3 regions of the Flintibacter sp. P01028 genome follow, and region 3 is predicted to be linked to each of the others. Evidence: predicted binding sites of a transcription regulator. Region 3 holds the regulator's gene; each other region holds the start of a gene.
The links. The regulator NrdR, encoded in region 3, represses ribonucleotide reductase genes. The targets are predictions, from matches to a motif close to CACNANATNTNGTG.

Region 1 (7,730 bases), on a different contig from region 3:
GCCTTCTCTGTGTCTACACGGGGGAACAGGTTTTCCCCCCGCTGGACGGTGACATCCCTCCGCAGGGAGCCGTAGACGGCGGCGCTGTCCCAGGTGCGGCACTCCTGGCAGGCGCCGATTTGGTCCAGTACCTTTCCGGCGGAGCCGGGGATAAAGGGGGTCAGCAGGATACCGGATACCCGCAGTACCTCCAGCAGGTTATACATGACCCGTGCCAGACGGGGACCGTTGGCCTCCATGTCCTTGGCCAGCACCCAGGGGGCGTTCTCGTCGATATACTTGTTGGCCCGGCCGATGACCTTAAAGATTTCCGCCAGGGCGTTCTGGAAGGCGTAGTGCTCCATCTGCTCCTCATACTTGGCGCGCAGGGAGGAGATGAGCTCCACCATCTCCCTGTCCATCTCCCCGTCTTCCGACTGATCTTCGGGCAGGGTGCCACCGAAATACTTGCCTACCATGGACACGGTTCGGGAGAGGAGGTTGCCCAGGTCGTTGGCCAGGTCCACATTGATAGTCTGAATCAGCGCTTCGTTGGAGAAGTTGCCGTCAGAGCCGAAGGGGAAGGTGCGCAGCAGGAAGAACCGCAGGGCGTCCACCCCGAACATCTCAGCCAGGATATAGGGGTCCACCACGTTACCCTTGCTCTTGGACATCTTGCCGCCGTCCAGCAGCAGCCAGCCGTGGCCAAAGACTTTCTTGGGCAGAGGCATCTCCATACTCATAAGCATGGCAGGCCAAATGATGGAGTGGAAGCGGACGATTTCCTTACCAACAAAGTGAACGTCGGCGGGCCAGAACTTTTCATAGTCGTGGTACTTGTCGTTGAACAGGCCCAGAGCGGTGGTGTAGTTGAACAGGGCGTCCACCCACACATAGACCACGTGACCGGGGTCGAAGTCCACGGGCACGCCCCAGGTAAAGGAGGTCCGGGATACGCACAGGTCCTCCAGACCGGGCTTTATAAAGTTGTTCACCATCTCGTTGACCCGGCTGCGGGGCTCCAGAAAATCGGTGTCCTCCAGCAGATGCTGGATGCGGTCGGCGTACTTGGAGAGTTTGAAAAAGTAGGCTTCCTCCTCCGCGTCCTGGACGTCTCGCCCGCAGTCGGGGCACTTGCCATCTACCAGTTGGGATTCGGTCCAGAAGGACTCGCAAGGCTTACAGTACTTGCCTATATACTTACCCTTGTAGATGTCGCCCTTTTCATACATCTTTTTAAAGATCTTTTGAATGGCGGATACGTGATAATCGTCGGTGGTGCGGATGAAACGGTCGTTGCTGATGTTCATCAGCTTCCACAGATCCTTGACTCCCTTGGGACCCTCCACGATGCCGTCTACGAACTCCTTGGGAGTAACGCCGGCCTCCTTGGCCTTGTCCTCGATTTTCTGGCCGTGTTCATCTGTACCTGTGAGGAACAGGACCTCATAACCGGTCAGCCGCTTATAGCGGGCCATGGCGTCGGTGGCTACGGTGCAGTAGGTGTGGCCGATGTGCAGCTTATCGCTGGGATAGTAGATGGGTGTGGTGATATAAAAACGCTTTTTATCCATAGTAAAGCAGCCTCCAATTTATCATGTTATTCCTCGTTCGGAATGGAGCTCTCCTCGCGTTCAGCCCCAGAGGGCATTCGCTCTCCGGCGGGGAAGGAATTGTTGGACAGTAGCGCATATCCATAGCCCAGCAGAGAGAGGAGAAAGGCAGCGGTTAGAGCTAGCTGGAACCAGCTGGGGCCGTCAGCCAGAGAGATTATCCCCAATGAGATGCCCAGCGAAGCGCAGAAGGTAAGCAGCTGAGGGTGGGAGCGGCCAAAGAAGAAACCAGCGGCGAAGTAGTGGCACAGCATCATCAGAATGGTAGCTGCCAGGGAGAAGCCGTACCGCATGGCGACGGGGTCAGTGCCGTGGAGCAGGTGGGTGGCAAACAGCCAGCACAGCCCGGTATAGCCTGGAAGGACAGAGAGCAGGGAGGTCAGCCGGTCCAGCTGGCCCCGATAGGCGGCCCGTCCGACCAGCAGCAGGGCGGCTCCGGAGCCAAAGGTGAGCAGGACCGTCAACAGCAGGACGGGCAGCAGGGCGGCGGGATAGGCGGACAGGTAGGCGTCCCGGCTGATGCGGAAGAGTTGGAACTGGTCCATCCACTCCAGCAGGCCCAGCAGGCCGGCCCCTAAAAAACAGAAGCCGGAGGCGGCCATCAGTCCCATAAAACCGGGAGAGGGACAGAAAAAGGCGTCCAGGAATCCCTCCGGCCTCCTTTTTCCACGGCAGAGGACAAGAAAGGCCAGGACCAGGAGAGCCGTCAGGGCGAGCAGGGCAAAGGTGGCCGGCGCCCCGTGGAGATAGAGTTGAGTCTGGGCGTCATAGGCGGACAGCCACTGCCAGCGGCGCAGTCCAAAGCCCGCCAGGCCGCCCCCCAGGGCCAGACCCGGCAGGATGATTTCTTTTCGCATTGTATTGTGTGCCTCCTTAAACGGAGAAAGAAGTCGTGCCCACTATCATATACCAGTTTCCTCCAAAAAGCAACAGATATACCAGAGGGCTGCGGGCCTGGAAAAAGAGGGCCTATTTGCCGCCATTCCAGCGGTCCTGGCCTTTCCCGCCGAACTGGAACCACAGGGCCAGAATCAGCAAGATGACACCGATGATTGTGCAGGCGCCGCTGAACAGGGGGGAGATGAGCCCGTTCCGCTCGAGCAGCACGGTAATGGACAGAAAAACCAGGTTGCCAAAGAGCAGGGTGCGGGCAGTGGGGTCCATCCGCTTCCTGGCGCGGTCCTTCTCGTCGGCCAGCTTGGCCTGATTGGCCTGACGTTTGGCATTGATGGTGGACTGGGAGTGGCGCTTTTTATACTTCTTGTGGCTCATGGGTCAGGGAGCTCCTTTCGTATCTGTGAGGAATCAGGGGGTAATGGTGGCCCCACCTACCACCGTGTCACCGTCATACAGGACCACGGCTTGGCCGGGAGTGATGGCCCGTTGAGGCTGGTCAAAAGCGAGGTGGATGGTGTCCGGCCCGGTCTGCTCCACAGTGCAGGGCTGCTCCGCCATGCGGTAGCGGACCTTGGCCCGCAGGCGGACAGGAGCAGAAAGGTGGTCACAGGCGATGAGGTTCAGATTCGCCGCCGTGAGGGTGGAGCCATACAGGCTGTCATTGCAGGAGAGTACCACGGAGTTATCCTGGGGCCGGACCTCCTTGACATAGAGGCGCCCACGGGTGGAGGATACCCCCAGCCCCCGCCGCTGGCCCAGGGTGTAGTCGATGATGCCGGTGTGGGCCCCCAGGACCGCTCCGCCCTCATCTAAAAAGGGGCCGGAGGGATAGCTCTTTCCAGTATACTGGCGGATAAAGGAGCCGTAGTCCCCGTCGGGGATGAAGCAGATGTCCTGGCTGTCCCCCTTCTTGGCGTTGATGAGGTCAGCTTGGGCGGCAATGGAGCGGACCTCCTCCTTGGACAGAGCGCCCAGGGGAAACAGGGAGCGGGAGAGCTGCTCCTGGTTTAGACCAGCCAGTACATAGCTCTGGTCCTTCTCTGGATGGGCCGCCTTCTTCAGCAGCCAGCGGCCGCTCCCCCGGTCCAGCTCCAGCCGGGCGTAATGGCCGGTGGCCACCTTATCCCGGCCTGACTCCAAGGCCTGCTGGAGTAAAAAGCCGAATTTGACATACCGGTTGCAGACCACGCAGGGATTAGGGGTAAGCCCCCGCTCATAGGCGGAGGTAAAGGTGTCCAGAACATGGGAGCGGAAGGGGGCGCGGGCGTCAAGCACATAGAAGGGAATACCCAGCTTCCCAGCCACGGCCCGGGCGTCCTCCACGCCATCTGGAGGTCTGTCATCCTCCCGGCTCCCGTTGACCAGCGCGCCATCAAACATCTTCAGCATAACGCCCACTAGGTCGTGTCCCTCCTGCTGAAGCAGCCAGGCGGCGGTGGAGCTGTCCACACCACCGCTCATGGCCACAGCGATTCGATTTTGCATATGGGGACACCTCCTGCCGGGACAAATAAGGGTCAATCCGGCGATTTGCCGAAATTCGTTACAAAGTATATCACACTTTGGCCCTTGTATCAACCAAAAAGGCCAGAAAGAGGAAAGAAAGTTCCCGTTTTCTCTCGTTTCTTCAAAAAATATATGTTGTATCCGTTGGTAAAAAATAAGAGGCGACATACAAGATGTAGTGGACAAAACAAAAAGGACATGGTATACTTCTCCCCTGACAGTGTCTGGCGGCCATGCCGCCGGTTAGATAGTATACCATAAAGATACGGGAGAGGGAGACCAGCTATGAAAGTGATCAAGCGCGATGGGACCATCGTGGATTATGACCGAAGCAAGATCGTTACCGCCATCGAAAAGGCCAACGCCGAGGTGCCGCCGGAGGAACAGCTTGACCGGGCGCGCATCGACGCCATCATCGACCACATCGAGGGACTCAAGCGCCAGCGGATGCTGGTGGAGGACATCCAGGACCTGGTGGAGCAGGGGCTGGTGGAGGAAAACAAGTTCCACCTGGCCAAGACCTACATCATTTACCGCTATAACCGGGCCCTGGTACGCAAGGCTAACACCACCGACGAGTCTATCCTCTCTCTGCTGCGCAACGAGAACCAGGAGCTGGCAGAGGAGAACTCCAACAAGAACACCATGATCGCAGCCACCCAGCGGGACTATATCGCCGGGGAGGTGAGCCGGGATCTGACCCGGCGCATCCTGCTGCCCGAGCATATCTCCAAGGCCCACGACGAGGGGACCATCCACTTCCACGATGCAGACTACTTTGTCCAGCCCATTTTTAACTGCTGCCTCATCAACATTGGGGATATGCTGGACAACGGCACTGTGATGAACGGCAAGCTCATCGAGAGCCCCAAGAGCTTCCAGGTGGCCTGTACCGTCACCACCCAGATCATCGCCTGCGTGGCCTCCAACCAGTACGGAGGGCAGAGCGTGGATATGAGCCATCTGGGCAAGTATCTCCGCCGCAGCCGGGAGAAATTCAAAAAGCACATCGCCTATGAATGTGCCGGACAGGTGGACGAGGCTACCCTGGAGCGGCTGGTGGCCGACCGTCTGCGGGATGAGCTGAAATCCGGTGTCCAGACTATCCAGTATCAAATCAATACCCTGATGACGACCAACGGACAGTCTCCCTTTGTCACTCTGTTCCTCAACCTCCAGGAAGATGACCCCTATCTGGAAGAGAACGCTATGATCGTGGAGGAGGTGCTGCGCCAGCGGCTGGAGGGCATCAAGAACGAAAAGGGAGTCTATATCACCCCCGCCTTCCCCAAGCTGGTGTATGTGCTGGACGAGCACAACTGCCTCAAAGGGGGCAAATATGACTACATCACGGAACTGGCCGTCAAGTGCTCCGCCAAGCGGATGTACCCCGACTATATCTCCGCCAAGAAGATGCGGGAGAACTATGAGGGCAACGTGTTCTCGCCCATGGGTTGCCGCTCCTTCCTGGCCCCCTGGAAGGATGAGAATGGGAATTATAAGTTCGAGGGCCGCTTCAACCAGGGAGTGGTCTCCCTCAACCTGCCCCAGATTGGCATTCTGGCCAGGGGGGATGAGGAGAAGTTCTGGACGCTGCTGGAGGAGCGGCTGGACCTGTGCTTCGAGGCCATTATGTGCCGGCACAACGCGCTGAAAAACGTGAAGTCCGACTCCTCACCCATCCATTGGCAGTACGGGGCAATCGCCCGCCTGCCCAAGGGGGCTCCCATTGAGCCACTGCTGTACGGCGGGTACTCCTCCATCTCTCTGGGTTATATCGGGCTGTACGAGGTGACCAAGCTGATGAAGGGCTGCTCCCACACCCAGCCGGGCGGCACAGAGTTCGCCCTCAGGCTGATGAACCGGCTGCGCCGGGCCTGTGACGACTGGAAGAAGGAGACGAATATCGGCTTTGCCCTCTATGGCACACCCGCCGAATCTCTGTGTTACCGCTTCGCACGCATTGATAAGGAGCGGTTTGGCACGATACCTGACGTAACTGACAAGGGGTATTATACAAATAGTTATCATGTGGACGTGCGGGAACACATCGACGCCTTTGAAAAGTTCACCTTTGAGAGCCAGTTCCAGAAGATTTCCACCGGCGGGTGCATCTCCTATGTGGAGATCCCCAATATGCGCCACAATCTGGAGGCCATGAAGGAGGTTGTCCGCTTCATCTATGACAATATCCAATACGCCGAGTTCAATACCAAGAGCGACTACTGCCAGGTGTGCGGCTTCGACGGGGAGATCGTCATCAACGACGACAACCAGTGGGAGTGCCCCTGCTGCCACAACAAGGATCGGTCCAAGATGAACGTCACCCGCCGTACCTGCGGCTATCTGGGAGAGAACTACTGGAACGTGGGCAAAACCAAGGAGATCAAGTCCAGAGTGTTGCACCTTTAAGTGAATTAGAAATTGAGGAGGTCGGCTGTGATGGGTCCGTTGCCCCCCCGTGTTCCCATTTCTAACTCCTTATTCCTCATTCCGGAAAGTTTGGAGGTTTTGCCATGAACTATGCCGACATTCGCCCCATCGACGTGGCCAATGGGCCGGGGGTACGGACTTCCATCTTTGTGTCTGGCTGTACCCACCACTGCAAAGAGTGCTTTAACCCGGAGACTTGGGACTTCGCATACGGTCAGCCCTTCGGCGGGGAGCAGATACAGGAGATACTGGATTGCCTGTCCAAACCCTACATTCGTGGTTTGTCCCTGCTGGGGGGCGAGCCCTTCGAGCCTCAGAACCAGCGGGCGGTGCTGGAACTGGTCCGGGCGGTCCGAGCCCGGTTTCCAGAAAAGGACATCTGGTGCTACTCCGGCTATCTGTTTGAAAGCCTTCGGGACAGCCAGGTGGGAGAATACAGCCAGGAGCTGTTAAAGGAACTGGATGTACTGGTGGACGGGCCCTTTGTCCTGGAAAAGAAGGATTTGTCCCTCCGGTTCCGGGGATCGTCCAACCAGCGGTTGATTGACGTGCCCGCTTCACTGAGAGCGGGGGCGGCAGTGCTGTGGGACGGCGCGGAATAAAATAGAGAACGGGAGCCCCGGCGGTACAGCCGGGGCTCCCGTTTTATTAGAGGAGGCGCAGGGGAGGGCCATCCAGAGGGATAACCCGGTCCGCCATGGACAGGATATCCTCCTCGTGACTGGACAGCAGGATAGGCAGGCCCAATGTCCTCATCCTGTCCATGATACGCCCGGCCCGCTCCCGGTCCACCCCGGCAAAGGGCTCATCCAGCAGATAGAGCCGGGCGGGGAGGGACAGGCACCGGGCCAGAGCCAGCCGTCTGCCCATGCCGCCGGACAGGGCGGGGGGATAGACGGATGCTTCGCCGCCCAGCTCCACCAACTCCAGCAGTCGGGACACGTCCTTCCAGCGATCCTTGGGCAGTACGTCAGTGAGGTGCTGTCCCACCGACCGCCAGGGGAGAAGGCGGTTTTCTTGAAACAGGATAGCGATCTCCCTGGGACTGATGCCGGAGACCGTGCCGCTCTGGGGCCGCTCCAGACCGGCCAACACCCGCAGCAGGGTGGTCTTGCCGCAGCCGGAGGGACCCCGCAGGGCGGTGATGCCGGCATCGGGGAGGGAGAGGGAAAAGCGGTCCAGCACCTTTTTCTCTCCAAAGGAGACGCTGAGTGATCGACAGGAGATCACAACTGAGTCCCCCCCTTCTGCTCCAGCATCAGCCGGAGTCCACGCTCCAGCGCCAGGCTGAGGGCCACCACC
Region 2 (7,730 bases), on a different contig from region 3:
TTGCCCCCCAGATCTCCGCCCTCCAGGACTGTGCCCAGAGCGCCGGACGCTATCAGGAGCTGCTGGAGGAGCGCCGAAGGCTGATGGGACAGCGCCTGTGGATGAAGCTGCTGGCCCTGTTCCGCTCCAAACGGACGAAGGAGTGGGAGCAGGAACTGGAGCATACCGAGGAGCGGCTGGCCTTTGCCCGAGAGCTGCTGGCCCGGTACTGTGTGGAGCACGGCATGGGGAGCCGGGATGTGGATGTGGGCCAGTTGGCGACCGATATCCTCCGGGAGTTGGCTGATCTCCAGGCCAAGGAGCGGACCTGGAGAGCCCGTCTCCAACTGTTGAGCCAGTGGGAGCGGGAGCTGCAAAACCGCTGCGAGGAACTGGAGGACGCCCTGTTTGCCCAGGTGAAGGTCATCGGGGCCACCTGTATTTCCAGCGAAACGGACCGGAACTTTAAAAAGCTGGAGTACGACGTTGCCATCGTGGATGAGTCGGGCCAGATTACCCTCCACGACGTAATCGTCCCCATGGCCAAGGCCAGGAAGGTCATCCTCATCGGAGACCACCTTCAGTTGCCCCCTGTGTCAGACAGCGACCTGATCCGGCGCATGGAGGAGGACGAACGCTTCCAGCAGGAGGAGGGCCTGGACCGATACTATTCCGTCAGCCTCTTTGAGGAACTGTTCGAGCGGGCGCCGGAGGCAAATAAAGTCATGCTGGATACCCAGTTCCGGATGCACAGCTCCATCGCGCGGTACATCTCGGACCAGTTCTATCACGGGACCTACCAAACCGGGTGCCTGGATGAATACCGTGTCCTGCCCCTTCGGGGGGGCGAAGCCCCCATCCGCTTTCTGGATACCATCGGCCTGCCCGACAAGGAGGAGACCATGGCGGAGGGAGGCGAGGGAGTATATAACGACTGTGAAGCTAGGATCCTGGTGGATGAAACCGTCAAGATACTCAAACAGCTGCCCTATGTGGTCAAGGATTTTGACGGCAGCCGGGAGTTTGACGTGGAGCTGAACTACCGCTCGGTGGGTATCATCACCCCCTATAAGAAGCAGATTGGCCGCATCCGCAAATTCTTACTCCCTGCCCTCGCCCGGGAGCTGTGCGAAGGTGACAAGCTCCACGCCCAGGAGATCCTGGACCGGATCGACATCGCCACGGTGGACTCCTTTCAGGGGAGAGACAAGGAGATCATCTTCTACTGCTTTGTCCGCTCCTCCCCCCAGCACGGCATTGGCTTTGAGAGCGAGGTCCGCCGCTTGAACGTGACCATGACCCGGGCCAAGCGGCTGTTGGTCATGGTGGGGGACAGCGAGACCCTGACCCAGACCCGGGCCAAAAAGCCCCCCTTCCAGGGGAGCCGCTACCCCCGGGAGTATTTCTCCGCTCTGCTGGACTACTGCCGGCAGAACGGCGTCTATCAGCGGCTGGAGGTGTCCCATGGCAAGGAAGAATAACCGGCCCCGCCGGGTCAATGAGATATTGAGCGCCCTGGCCGCCGTACGGCCGGTGGCCTGCTTCGCCAAGGTGTACCACCCGGTCTATGGACTGCCTTTGGAGCTGGTAGAGGAGTTGGAGAGCGATTGGTCTGTGCTGGAGGAATTTATGGACCGGGCGGTGATGGAGTGCGCCCCCAGCCAGCGGTTGAAGGACCGGGACGATTTGCTCCGCCTGCTTGGGCTGGAGGGAGTGGAGATGGCCAAGAGTTTCTACTCCGCGCTGATAACCCAGGGGCACATCGTGGAAGGACCCCAGGGGTTGGAATACACCCAGCTGTGTGCCAAGTCCATCCAAAGAGGTAGGAAGATATACCCGGCCCGGTCGCTGCGGCGGCTCTATGTGGACGCCCTGGGGCTGATTCCCCTGACGCGGGAGTATCAGCCCGGTACCCGGCTGATCCCCTATAACAGCCAGGACCTCTACATTTCCCTCCACCATGAGGAGGGAGCCAAGGTACCCTTCCGGGACGGACTGCCACTGGACATGTTCGACGAGCGGGTGGTATTGGAGGAGGAGGCTCTGAAGCGGCGCATCCTGGACCCCTGGTCCGGCCAGGAGCGGATCGAGCGCAATCTGCCCCAGCGGGTGAGCCGGGTGGTCCTCAATAGCGGAGAGCCTTTGGAGCAGTATTTTACTCCCTACTACTTCGTATGCTGGCAGGGGGGCGAGACGGAGGCGCTGGACTACTACACCGGGGAGCCCTCTGAGATTTTTTCTCCCCTGCTCTACCGGAGACCTGACCTGCGCAAACAGATCCTTGGCCTGCTGGAGAACAGCCGGGATTGGACGGCACAGCAGCTGGCGGAGGGCAGGGGAGACCGGCTCTATATCCCGCTGAGAGGTTTTCCCCGCTCTCTGGGCCAATGTGCCAAAACCGGCTATCTGGACGACCAGGGCAATCTCCATTTCCGGGTGACCGACCAGGATATAGAGGTCCTGCTGGCCCAGGCCGGCGAGGGCCGGGGAATAGACGCCCTCCATGAGCTGTACCGCAACCCCTGGCTGGCCAACACACAGCCGCAGACTATGGGGAGCGTCTGCCACCCCGTGTTGGACGAAGGGCAGCTGGACCGGCTCCAGCAGACACTTTTAGAACACCGTCCCGGACCGGAGGGGGAGGAAGAGGACCAGCGGTACCTGGATAGGCTGACGGTCCGCCGTCGGCCCGCCGACAGCCCCCAGGAGCTGGCCCGTACGGAGAGAGAGGAGGTATAAGCCATGGAGATACACGGACTGCAAAAAATGACGCTGCTGGACTATCCCGGCAAAGTGGCCTGCACCGTCTTTTTGAGCGGCTGCGATTTCCGCTGCCCCTTCTGTCATAACGGCGAGCTGGTTACCGGCACCTGTCCCCCAGAAACAGACGACCAGGGGCTTCTGGCCTTCCTGAACAGACGAAAGGGCCTGTTGGACGGGGTGTGCGTCACAGGGGGGGAGCCCTTGCTGCGCCCCGACCTGCCCCTACTGCTGGGCGAGATCAAGGAGCTGGGCTTTCGGGTCAAGGTGGATACCAACGGCACCCATCCGGACCGGCTGCGCCGGCTGGTGGAGGAGGGGCTGGTGGACTATGTGGCCATGGACGTGAAGAACAGCCCGGAGCGGTACGGGGAAACAGCGGGGGTGTACGGCCTGGAGCTGGCGTCTGTCCGGGACAGCGTGTCCTATCTGCTGTCTGGGGCGGTGGACTATGAATTTCGGACCACCGTGGTACGGGAGTTTCACAACCGGGACTCCTTCCGGGCCATCGGCCCCTGGCTGTCCGGCGCCAGGAGGTACTTCCTCCAGTCCTTCGCGGACCGGGACACCGTACTCCAGCCGGGCCTCCACCCCTGCTCCCGAGAGGAGCTGGAGGGCTTCGCCGCCCTGGTTCGCCCTTATGTGGACGAGGTGAGCCTGCGGGGGCTGGAGTGAGAGGGCTTTGGCGAGGGTGACCAAAAGTTGCCCTCGCCTTTTTGTATATAGCAACAAGATATTGTGTTTGTTGAAAATATTTGAAACTATATATTGACGGCCGCTCCAGCCGGTGGTATAGTAAAAAGGCGCTGAAACGCCGGGAGAGGCCGGCTTTGTCATAGAAAGAAATGTGGAGGGACTTCTGATGTACCAGGTGACAAAACGGGACGGCACCGCCGCCAGCTTTGAGCTCAACAAGATATCCGCCGCCATTACCAAAGCCTTTGAGGCCATGGAGAAGCAGTATCACCCCAGTGTGATCGATATGCTGGCCCTGCGGGTCACCGCCGATTTTGAGCCCAAGATCAAGGACGGCCGGATCGCCGTAGAGGATATCCAGGACAGTGTGGAGCGGGTGCTGTCTGAGGCGGGCTACGCCGATGTGGCCAAGGCCTATATTCTGTACCGCAAGCAGCGGGAGAAGGTGCGCAATGTCAACTCCGCCCTGCTGAACTACAAGGACCTGGTGGATGACTATCTGCAGATCAACGACTGGCGGGTGAAAGAGAATTCCACCGTCACCTACTCCGTGGGCGGTCTGATTCTGTCCAACTCCGGGGCTATTACGGCAAACTACTGGCTCAGTGAGATCTATGACCAGGAGATTGCTGACGCCCACCGGAACGCCGAGATCCACATCCACGACCTGTCCATGCTCACCGGCTACTGCGCCGGTTGGTCTCTGAAGCAGCTCATCCAGGAGGGGCTGGGCGGTATTCCGGGTAAGATCACCTCCTCCCCCGCTAGCCACCTGTCTACCCTGTGCAACCAGATGGTCAACTTCCTGGGCATCATGCAGAATGAGTGGGCTGGGGCCCAGGCATTTTCCTCCTTCGACACCTATCTGGCCCCCTTTGTCAAGGTGGACAACCTGACCCAGAAGGAGGTCAAGCAGTGCATCCAGTCCTTTGTCTACGGCGTGAACACCCCATCCCGCTGGGGGACTCAGGCCCCCTTCTCCAACATCACCCTGGACTGGACGGTGCCCAAGGACCTGGAGAACCTGCCCACCATCGTGGGTGGGAAGGAGATGGACTTTACTTACGGCGACTGTAAAAAAGAGATGAATATGGTCAACAAGGCCTTCATCGAGATCATGATCGAAGGGGACGCCAATGGCCGGGGCTTCCAGTATCCCATCCCCACCTACTCCATCACCCGTGACTTTGACTGGAGCGAAACGGAGAACAACAAGCTTCTCTTTGAGATGACCGCCAAGTACGGCACCCCCTATTTCTCCAATTACATCAACTCCGATATGGAGCCCTCCGACGTGCGCTCCATGTGCTGCCGCCTGCGGCTGGACCTGCGGGAGCTGCGGAAAAAGTCCGGCGGCTTCTTCGGCTCCGGCGAGTCCACCGGCTCTGTGGGCGTGGTCACCATCAACCTGCCCCGCATCGCCTATCTGGCGGAGAGTGAAGAGGATTTCTACAAGCGACTGGACCACCTGATGGACGTGGCGGCCAGATCGCTGAAGACCAAGCGCACCGTTATCACTAAGCTGCTGGATGCGGGGCTGTATCCCTATACAAAACGTTATCTTGGAAGCTTTGATAACCATTTCTCCACCATTGGCCTGATTGGCATGAACGAGGTGGGGCTCAACGCCAAGTGGCTCCAGGCTGACCTGACCCACAAGGAGACCCAGGCCTTTGCCAAGGACGTGCTCAACCATATGAGGGAGCGTTTAAGCGACTATCAGGAGAAGTACGGCGACCTCTATAACCTGGAGGCCACCCCCGCCGAGTCCACCACCTACCGCTTCGCCAAGCACGACAAGGCCCAGTTCCCCGACATCATCACCGCCAATGAGAACGGGACCCCCTACTACACCAACTCCTCCCATCTGCCCGTGGGCTACACCGAGGATATCTTCTCCGCCTTGGATGTCCAGGATGAGCTCCAGACCCTCTATACCTCAGGTACTGTGTTCCACGCCTTCCTGGGGGAGAAGCTGCCCGACTGGAAGGCGGCTGCCGCCCTGGTGCGGAAGATTGCGGAGAATTATAAGCTGCCCTACTACACCATGTCCCCCACCTACTCGGTCTGCGCCGACCACGGCTATCTGGCAGGGGAGCAGCACGTCTGTCCCCACTGTGGCAAGGAAGCCGAGGTGTACAGCCGTATTACCGGCTACTACCGCCCGGTGAAGAACTGGAACGACGGCAAGAGTCAGGAGTTCAAGGACCGAAAGGTGTACGACATTAGCCGCTCCTCTCTGCGCCGGGCGGGCATCGCCGGCAGCCAAGTGACGGTGGAGGACCATGCGGCCCGGCCTGTTCCCACGGAGGAACTGATGCTCTTCGCCACCCGGACCTGCCCCAACTGCCGTCAGGCGGAGGAACAGTTACAGAAGGCGGGCATCCCCTACCGGAAGGTGCTGGCAGAGGAAAATCCCGACCTGACCACTCGATACAGCGTCCGCCAGGCCCCAACCCTAGTCTTTGAGGGACAGGGCGGCCCGGCGAAGGTGGTTGGCCTGGGGCCCATCCGCCAGTTTATCCAGGAGAATCGGCCCGCCAGTGTAGGATGACCCTTGCGCTGGAGGACAAACTCGTGTATCATAAAAACAGCCCCGGATTCCGGGGCTGTTTTTCCTTCCACGACCTGACAGGAAGAGGTGCTTTGATATGTATGATATTATCGTTGTGGGCGGCGGGCCCGCCGGTCTGACTGCCGCCCTGTATGCTGCCCGGGCGGGCAAGTCGGTCCTGGTCCTGGAGCAGGAGACTTTGGGCGGTCAGATCGCCTATGCCCCCCTGGTGGAGAACTATCCGGGACTGCCCGGCATGAGGGGCGGCGACTTTGCCGACCAATTGGCCCGGCAGGTCCGGGAGCAGGGGGCGCAGCTGCGGATGGAGGGCGTGTCCGCCATGCGCACCAGAGGAGAGGTTATTGAGCTGACAACGGACGGAGGAACGGAGGAGTGTCTGGCCCTGGTGCTGGCCACTGGGGTGAGCCACCGGAAGCTGGGACTGGCTGGGGAGGCCGACCTGGTGGGAGCTGGCCTGTCTTACTGCGCGGTGTGTGACGGGGCCTTTTACCAGGGGCGTCCGGTGGCGGTGGTGGGCGGCGGTGATGCGGCCCTCCAGGAGGCCCTCTTTCTGTCCCAGCGGTGCGCCCAAGTGACGGTCATCCACCGAAGGGACCTGTTCCGGGGGGAACAGCGGCTGGTGGACCAGCTCCGCGGCCGTGACAATGTGGACTTCCGCCTGTCTAGCCAGGTGACCGGCCTGTTACAAGCCAACGGGGAGCTGACCGGCCTGCGGCTGGCTGACCGGAAGAGGGGGACAGAGGAGGAGCTGAAGGTTGACGGCCTTTTTGTGGCCGTGGGTCAGGAGCCCCGGAACGAGATATTTGCCAACCTGGTCATGACGGACGACAGAGGCTATTTTGTGGTCCATGAGGACTGCGCTACAAGCCTGCCTGGGGTTTTCGCCGCCGGTGACTGTCGGGCGAAGGAGGTCCGCCAGCTGACTACTGCCGTGGGCGACGGGGCTGTGGCTGGTCTGGCTGCCTGCCGCTATGTGGACCAGCGCAAGAATTAAATGAGGATGGCCCCGGACCTGTCATGAGAAGCGTGTTTTTCCGTCTATACCAGTAGAAATGTACCGCCGGGAGTGGCGGGGACATGGATGATTGGGAGGGAAATGACATGAGAAAAAAGACGCTGATCAGATTGGCCTGCCTGCTTCTGATGTTGTCCGCCATGGCTCTGCCCGTCTACGGGGACACGGGGCCCAAGCCGTCAGTGAATGTAACGATCGAGGGACTGGAGGGGCGGGCTTGTTGGGCCACCCTGCTGTCTGCCCGTTCCTCCACCGGCCCACACAGCTCTCTGTGGCGGGAAAGTGAGAGGGGGCAGTGGGTAAAAAACCAGCATATCTTGCCACGGTATACCCAGCTTGATCCGGAGTATCCCGCATGGGCTGCCTTCGCCGAGTATGAGGAGGAGAGGAGGGACTGGTTTTTCCTTCAGGAGGTGTGGGACGCCTCCGATGGAGCGTTTGCCTGGACCTACTACCCGCCGGACCAGTTCCAGATAGCGCTGTGGTTTCCGGGGGAGAATGCCGTCGTTCTTAGCCAGACCTGCGAGCAGTACGCCTTTGACAGCTACTACCATCTGGATCTGTCCGGGGCGGAGTTGGAGCCTGGCGGGGCGGTCCGGCTCCCAACGGCGGCTCGGAGCTATGACTACACCAAGGAGCTGGTTTCCTTGGCCGTCCGGGTGGTGCTGACGGTTGGGGCGGAGTTGGGGGTGGCCTGGCTGTTCC
Region 3 (7,730 bases):
CAACTGACCATGGAGACCATGAAGCGGGTGGCCACTCGCCACGGCCTGGTCTGCCTGCTCCACGAAAAGCCCTTCGTGGGGGTCAACGGCTCTGGCAAGCACAACAACTGGTCCATCTCCACCGATCAGGGGGAGAACCTGCTGGCTCCAGGCGACACGCCCAACGAAAACCTCCAGTTCCTGCTGGTGCTGGCCTGTATCATGAAGGCGGTGGACGACCACGCCGACCTGCTGCGCTGCTCCGCCTCCTGCGTGGGTAACGAGAGCCGTCTGGGCGCTCAGGAAGCCCCGCCCGCCATCATCTCTATCTTCCTGGGGGACCAGTTGGACGACGTGGTGGCACAGATCGTGTCCAACTCTGAATCCATCAAGCTGCTGGCCAGCGGCAAGCTGGACTCCGGCGTATCCACTATCCCTGTCCTGGACAAGGACGGCACCGACCGGAACCGCACCTCCCCCTTCGCCTTCACTGGCAACAAGTTTGAGTTCCGCATGGTGGGCTCCTCCGACTCCATCGCTGAGGCCAATGTGGCCCTGAACGCCATCGTGGCCGAGGCTTTCTGCCAGGCTGCCGATATCCTGGAGGGGGCCGAGGACTTTCACGGGGCATGCTCCAGGCTGATCCACGACTGGATGAGCCAGCATCAGCGCATCATCTTCAACGACGACGGCTATTCTGATGAGTGGGTGGCCGAGGCTGTCCGCCGGGGCCTGCCCAACCTCCCCTCTATGGTGGATGCCATCCCCGCCCTCACCACCCCCAAGGCCGAGGAGCTGTACTCCAAGTTCGGCATCTACACCAAGACCGAGCTGGAGGCCCGGGCGGAGATCATGTACGAAACCTATGTGAAGATGATCAAGATCGAAGCCAACACCATGATCCATATGGCCTCCAAGCACTACATCCCCACCGCTATCGCCTATACCACCCGGCTGGGCCAGTCCATAGCCGCTGTGGCCTCCGGCTGTCCCCAGGCCGACCTCACCGTCCAACGCAAGCTGCTCATCCAAGTCAGCTCCTATCTGGCCGACGCCTCCGCCGCCCTGGACCAGCTCAAACCTCTGATGGACCGTGTGGACACCATCCAGGACATCAAGGAGATGGCCCACGCCTATCACGACGCTGTTGTGCCCGCTATGGCCGCCCTCCGCCACCCGGTGGATGAGCTGGAGCTTCTGGTGGATAAGGACCTGTGGCCTGTCCCCACCTACGGTGACCTCCTTTTCGAAGTATGATCTTGTCCGCAACATGAAGAGACCTCCCCGCCGCCGGCGGGGAGGTCTCTTATTTCCCTTGTTCCCGTCCCAACAAAAACCGTCATAATGAGCCACGAAAAGTGTGGTACTGAATGGGGTGGATAAAGGTGCGGAGGGGGCGGATATCGTTGTTGTATCCTTCCTATTCATGGACATTCAAACAAAAAAGCCCGAGGCGCTCTTCCTCTGCGCCCCGGGCTCCGCTTTCCTGCGACTATCCGGTTTTTATGGGTCATCTTGTCGTTTTTTTCTGGGTAGCGGACATCCCTATTTGTCCTCCAGCAGCTTGTTCAGCTCATGCATGAAGGTGTTGATGTCCTTGAATTGACGGTACACCGAGGCGAAGCGGACATAGGCCACCTCGTCGATTTTCTTCAGCCGCTCCATGACCAGCTCGCCCACTTCGGAGGAGCTGATCTCCCGCTCCATCTTGTTCTGGAGGACCTGCTCGATCTCATTGACCATCTCCTCCAGCATATGGTAGGGCACTGGGCGCTTCTCACAGGCCCGGATCAGGCCGCTGAGTACCTTGTTCCGGTCAAAGCTCTGGCGGCTGCCGTCCTTTTTCACCACCATCAGGGGAAGGCTCTCCATAGTCTCATAGGTGGTGAACCGCTTGTGGCAAGATAGACACTCCCGGCGGCGGCGGATGCTGGCCCCCTCGTCCGCGGGGCGGGAATCCACGACCTTGCTCTCCAAATAGGCACAGTAGGGACACTTCATACCACATACCTCCCAGGTATTGTCTTTCTCTCCGCCATCTCTCGCGGTCCCGACGAAGGAGCAGGGCAAAATCAAGTTTTTATAACCATTATATGGTTATTATAACACAGCAGGCCAGAACTAGACAAGGGTAAAAAACAGGACTGTCCCCCTCTTTTCCGGCATATCTGTGGTAGAGCGAGGTGATACGATATGGAATTTCTAGCCCGTCTGACAGACTTCATCTGGTCGCCCTGGCTGTTGGGGCTGTTTCTTCTTACCGGCCTGGTCTACTCTCTGGGTTCCGGTTTCTTTCAAATCTTCGGTTTCCGCCTGTGGCTGCGCTCCACGCTCGGTTCCCTGTTCCATGGTAGGAAAAAAGCGGGGGGCGGCCTGTCCTCCCTCCAAGCTCTGGCCACCGCCCTGGCCTCCACCATGGGAACGGGCTCCATCGCCGGGGTGGCCACCGCCCTGACCCTGGGCGGGCCTGGGGCCGTTTTCTGGATGTGGATCTCAGCCCTGCTGGCTATGATGACAGGCTGTGGTGAGAAGCTGCTGGCCGTAAAGTATCAGCGGCCGGCTCCCGGCGGGGGACTCCAGGGCGGGCCCATGTTTTACCTGCGGGACGGCGTGGGCTCTCCTCTGCTTGCAGGTTGGTTTGCTCTGGCCTGTTTGCCCGCTACCCTGGCCGGGGGCAACTTAGTTCAGTCCTCCTCCATCGCCCTCTCCCTGGAGGCCGCCTTCGGCCTGGAGCGGGTCTGGGTAGGCGTGGTCACCACCCTGCTGGCAGGACTGGTGATGGTGGGCGGCATCGGCCGCATCGCCAAGGTATCCTCCGCCCTGGTCCCAGCCATGGCTCTGCTCTATCTGGGCAGCGGCTCTCTTGTACTGGCCGGCAACTGGCGGGCTATCCCTGAAGCTGTGGAGCTCATCTTTACCTGCGCCCTGTCCCCCTCCGCCGCTCTGGGCGGCGGAGCCGGCTGGACGGTGGCCTCCGCCCTGCGGTACGGGGTGGCACGTGGAGTGTTTACCAACGAGGCGGGGCTGGGCACCTCTGCCATGGCCCACGGGGCCGCCCAGGTGGACCACCCTGCCCGACAAGGAATGTGGGGTATCTTTGAGGTATTTCTATCTACGCTGGTGGTATGTACCGTCACCGCTCTTACCATCCTGGTCAGCGGCGCGTGGGAACCGGCGAATCCATCCATGCTGACGGGTGCCCCGCTTACCGCCGCCGCCTTCGGCTCTGTACTAGGCCGGGCCGGGGAGGGGGTGGTAGCCCTGTCCCTCCTCCTCTTTGCCTTCTCCTCTATCCTAGGCTGGAGCTACTACGGACAGCAGTGCCTGCGCTATCTCTCAGGGAGTGATCGCCTACTCCCGGCCTATCGGACGGTTTTTCTGGCCTGTACTCTGGCCGGCGCTCTGTGGGAGCCGGGCGCTATCTGGCTGCTGGTGGACCTGTCCAACGCCCTGATGGCCCTTCCCAATCTGGCCGCCCTCCTTATGCTGGCCCCTGAGGCTCTCTCCACCCTGCGGCAGTGGACAGAGCTGCGGCACGCAAATTTAACCTCCATTTTACCATTTCATCAAAGAAAACCCCACCATGATATGCTATAATAAAATTTATCCGCCTGCCCCGGTTTGGCAGAGAGGATCGCTTTATTTTTGTCAGATCTGGGAACACTGTACCCATCGATCTTTCATATGGGAAAGGGGTATCTGCCATGATACACGGCGTAGTAGACCTTGGCTCCAATACGGTTCGACTGTCCATCTATCAGTGCGAGGAGGGCAGCGCCAGGCTGCTGATGAACCGCAAGGTGACCGCCGGTCTGGCCGACTATGTAGAGGGGGGCACCATGACGCCCCAGGGCATTCAGACTGCCAGCCAAATCCTGATGGAATATCAGGATCTGATGAAAAACCTGGGCTTTGACCAGCCTCATGTCTTTGCCACCGCCTCCCTGCGCAACATCTCCAATACCGAGGACGCTGTGGCCCAGCTCCAGCGGGACACCGGCCTGTCCGTGGATGTGTTGTCTGGAGCGGAGGAGGCCCGTCTCTCCTACCTGGGGGCTGTCAGCCCCACTGGGCCTAACAGCGGCCTGCTCATCGACCTGGGCGGCGGCTCCACCGAGCTAGTCCACTATCGGGAGGGACAGATCTTGTCCTCCTGCTCCCTCCCTCTGGGTTCCCTATCCCTGTTTAGCCAGTATGTCGCTCACCTACATCCCACAGGGAAGGAGCGGAAGGCCATCCGGGCCCATATCAGGGAGCAGCTGGACCACTTTGTCCCCGCTCCCCCTTCTATCCCCCAGGCCTGCGGGGTGGGCGGTACGGCCCGTGCGGCCTGTAAGGTGGCAAACCGCCTGTTTGGCCGCCCTCAGAACTGCCATACCCTGTCCGCCCAGGAGCTTCGCCGCCTGCTGAAAACTCTGAAAAAGCCGGACCACGACCACCTGCATCTGCTGCTCAAGGCCGCCCCTGACCGCATCCACACGCTGATCCCCGGCCTTCTAGTGCTGGACACAGTGGCGCAGGCCTACCAGCTTCAAGAGATTTTGGTCAGTTCCTGTGGCGTCCGGGAGGGCTACCTCCACCACAGGGTACTAAAGGGGGAAGCGGGATGAGCCTTCCAACGGACTACCGGTATACCCAGGACCGTGAGCTGTCCTGGCTGAAATTTAATGAGCGTGTACTGGCTGAGGCCAGGGACGAGTCCGTTCCCCTGATGGAGCGGCTGAAATTCGCCGCCATTTTTACCAGCAACCTGGACGAGTTCTTCATGGTTCGGGTGGGTTCTATTACTGATATGGCCCTGGTGAAAGAGGAGCACATAGACAATAAGAGCGGCCGCACCCCCCAGCAGCAGTTGGAGGCCATCTTCAAGGCGGTCCCTCCCCTGTACAAGCAGCGGGACAAGGTCTTTGACCAGTTAGACCTGCGGCTGCGCTCCTGTAACATCTGCCGGCTGTCTATGGAACAGCTGGACAGCAAGGCCAGGAAGCAGGCGGACAGTTGGTTTCAAAGCCAGGTGCGCCCCATCCTCTCCCCACTGGTGGTAGACCTGCACCACCCCTTCCCCCACCTGCCCAACAAGGGGCTGGCGGTGGCCCTATGCCTAAAGCGGGACGGCCGGGACTCCTTTGGCTTTCTCCCTGTCCCCACCAGCCTGCCCCCCTTTCTGCGGTTGGAGGAGCGGGGCTTGCACTACATTCTTCTGGAGGATCTTCTTCTCTCCTACGCTGACCAGATCTTCGACCAGTTCACAGTCACGGAAAAGGCCGTGGTGGCCGTCACCCGGAACGCGGATATCAGCCCGGAGGACGAGAGCTATGATGTAGATGAGGATTTCCGCCAGCACATGCGAAAACTGGTCAAAAAGCGGGCCCGCCTCTCTCCGGTCCGGCTGGAGTTCCAGGGGGGAAAGGGGGATAAGCTCATCCCATTTCTCTGCCAGCGCCTGGGCTTAAACCGGGATCAGGTCTTTAAGACCCGCTGTCCCATCCGCCTGGAGTATGCCTATGCCCTGGCCGCCCTCCTGCCGGCTGAAAGCGCGGCCGCCCTGTGTGACCCGCCCTTCTCCCCTCGCTTTCCCGCCTGCCTGGACCCCCAGAGACCCATCTTGCCCCAGGTATTGGAACGGGACGTCCTTCTTTTCTATCCCTTCGAGCAGATGGACCCCTTTCTCCACCTGATTCGGGAAGCTGCCTTTGACCCCCAGGTAGCCTCCATCAAAATCACTATCTACCGTCTGGCCTCCCGAGCCAAACTGGCTGAATATCTGTCCGCCGCCGCGGAGAACGGCAAGGATGTCACCGTACTCATGGAACTGCGGGCTCGGTTCGACGAGCAGAACAACATTCGCTGGGCCGAGCGGATGGAGGAGGCAGGCTGCACCCTCCTCTACGGCTCCGAGGCGCTCAAGGTCCACTCCAAGATCTGTCTCATCACCCGCCGGACCAAAGCCGGAGTCCAATATATCACCCAAGTTGGTACGGGCAACTACAACGAAAAGACCGCCAAACTCTATACCGACCTATCCCTCATAACCGCTGACCCGGTCATTGGGGCGGACGCCGCCGCCTTCTTTCAGAACATGGCTATCGGCAATTTCCATGGAGAATACCAGCGCCTGCTGGCCTCTCCCCTTGGCCTTCGGGACAGAGTCATGGCCCTCATCGACCGAGAGATCGCCAAGGGCAGCCAAGGCTACCTCTTTTTCAAGCTCAACTCTATCACCGACCGAACGCTCATTGACAAGCTGGCCCAGGCTTCCCAGGCCGGGGTGGAGGTCGTCATGAACGTCCGGGGCATCTGCTGCCTGATGCCGGGGGTACCGGGACTGACTGACCGGATCACTGTCTTTTCCATCGTTGGTCGGTATCTAGAACACAGCCGCATCTATCAATTCGGCCGGGGTGAGGAGGCGGACCTGTACATCTCCTCTGCCGACTTCATGACCCGGAATACAGAGCGCCGAGTGGAGCTGGCCTGTCCGGTTCTGGACCCCTGGGTTCGAGGGCGGCTGTTCCACATCATTGACCTGCTCCAGCGGGACAACGCCAAGGCCCGGGAACTGAAGCCGGGCGGCGGCTACCATCCCCGTGAGGCAAACGGACAGGAGCCGGTCAACTGCCAGGAGGTATTTCAGCAGGAAACCGTTTCTCCCCCTGTCCTCCCTCCCCTCCACAGCAGCAGCTCAAGGGCAAATCGGAACAGGCTCCCCGCCTGGCTTCGTCGGCTCCTTCCCAGAAAAAGGGAACGCAGAGGGCCCAGGTCCGAGTGACCTGGGCCCTCTGCTTATGCTTCCGGCCGCTCCTCCCGTTCTGCCAGTGGGAAACGGAACACCGGGGTTCCCTCGGCCGCCGGGGCGATGGCGCACTGGGGAAAGGCAAATGCCAACTCCCCATCCTGCAGCCAGAAGTCACGGCTGGGCAGCAGCTTTCCTATGTATTTCTCCCAGCCCTGGTCCAGAAAGCAATCTCCACCTGTCCGGCGGGCCTCTCCCTGCTCTCGAATGGCGGCGGTCAGCCTGCCTTTCCACCGCCTCTCCCCAGGAAAAAAGCGTTTCAGGGGCTCTGGCCTCCCCTCTCTCACCTTCCACACATCTCCCCAGGTCACCCGGCAGGGCTTTCCGTCCCCACGGACCTCCTCTCCCTCCAGCCGGATGGACAGCAGCCCACCCTCCAAGGCGGTCACCTCTCCTCCCAGCCGCCCCGTCCAGCACTGGAAGGGACGGGACCGCTCCCGCTTCTGGGCGAAAGAGAGGCAGGCGGCTAGGTACACCTCTCTCTGCCACCGCTGTTTCCAGGATCGGGCCAGCCGGTCGTAGTAACGACTGATCCACCGGCCGCTCAGGCCGGCGTTTTGGACCTCCGGCCAGGACAGGGTATATTCCAGCACCGGCTCCCCCTCCAGGGTCAGGCTCCCCTTCTCCTCATGCCACAGGACCTGGGGCTCTGTCCGCCCCGCTCCCCTTTCCTTCATAGCGGTCCCTCCTCTATCCTTCTTGGTACATCCTATGTACCACCAGAGCGAAGGGTGAGAGAGGGGGGCGCCGCAGCGCCCCCCTCTTGGTCAGTTCAGGCAGAACATGGGGCGTGCTTCGTCAAACAGGTCCACCATGCCGCAGTAATTCAATACCTCGTACTTTCGGAGCCACTCCCGCTGCTCCTCGTTCAATTCCTTTTCCTCCAAAAATTCTCCACCCGCCGTGCAAAAGCCTACCGGAGTGACTGCCGGCAGCACCTCGTAGCAGTCGGCCAAAA

Region 1: the regulator NrdR is predicted to act here: its motif matches at 4,163-4,176, upstream of nrdD (anaerobic ribonucleoside-triphosphate reductase).
Region 2: the regulator NrdR is predicted to act here: its motif matches at 3,467-3,480, upstream of ACEVJK_RS03405 (ribonucleoside triphosphate reductase).

What each region holds. Positions count from the first base shown of each region.
Region 1 covers NZ_JBHEVC010000003.1:263,775-271,504, reverse strand. Annotated here, with positions in the region: gene metG (methionine--tRNA ligase) at 1-1,553, opposite strand, end outside; gene ACEVJK_RS08095 (hypothetical protein) at 1,580-2,449, opposite strand; gene ACEVJK_RS08090 (hypothetical protein) at 2,562-2,864, opposite strand; gene mnmA (tRNA 2-thiouridine(34) synthase MnmA) at 2,898-3,974, opposite strand; gene nrdD (anaerobic ribonucleoside-triphosphate reductase) at 4,281-6,407, shown strand; gene nrdG (anaerobic ribonucleoside-triphosphate reductase activating protein) at 6,512-7,030, shown strand; gene ACEVJK_RS08070 (ATP-binding cassette domain-containing protein) at 7,077-7,658, opposite strand; gene ACEVJK_RS08065 (ABC transporter permease) at 7,655-7,730, opposite strand, start outside.
Region 2 covers NZ_JBHEVC010000001.1:688,811-696,540, reverse strand. Annotated here, with positions in the region: gene ACEVJK_RS03420 (AAA domain-containing protein) at 1-1,460, shown strand, start outside; gene ACEVJK_RS03415 (hypothetical protein) at 1,444-2,718, shown strand; gene ACEVJK_RS03410 (anaerobic ribonucleoside-triphosphate reductase activating protein) at 2,722-3,414, shown strand; gene ACEVJK_RS03405 (ribonucleoside triphosphate reductase) at 3,602-5,989, shown strand; gene ACEVJK_RS03400 (NAD(P)/FAD-dependent oxidoreductase) at 6,087-7,004, shown strand; gene ACEVJK_RS03395 (hypothetical protein) at 7,112-7,730, shown strand, end outside.
Region 3 covers NZ_JBHEVC010000006.1:20,600-28,329, reverse strand. Annotated here, with positions in the region: gene ACEVJK_RS10405 (glutamine synthetase III) at 1-1,236, shown strand, start outside; gene nrdR (transcriptional regulator NrdR) at 1,525-1,980, opposite strand; gene ACEVJK_RS10395 (alanine/glycine:cation symporter family protein) at 2,173-3,576, shown strand; gene ACEVJK_RS10390 (phosphatase) at 3,684-4,589, shown strand; gene ppk1 (polyphosphate kinase 1) at 4,586-6,748, shown strand; gene ACEVJK_RS10380 (RsiV family protein) at 6,763-7,449, opposite strand; gene ACEVJK_RS10375 (LTA synthase family protein) at 7,540-7,730, opposite strand, start outside.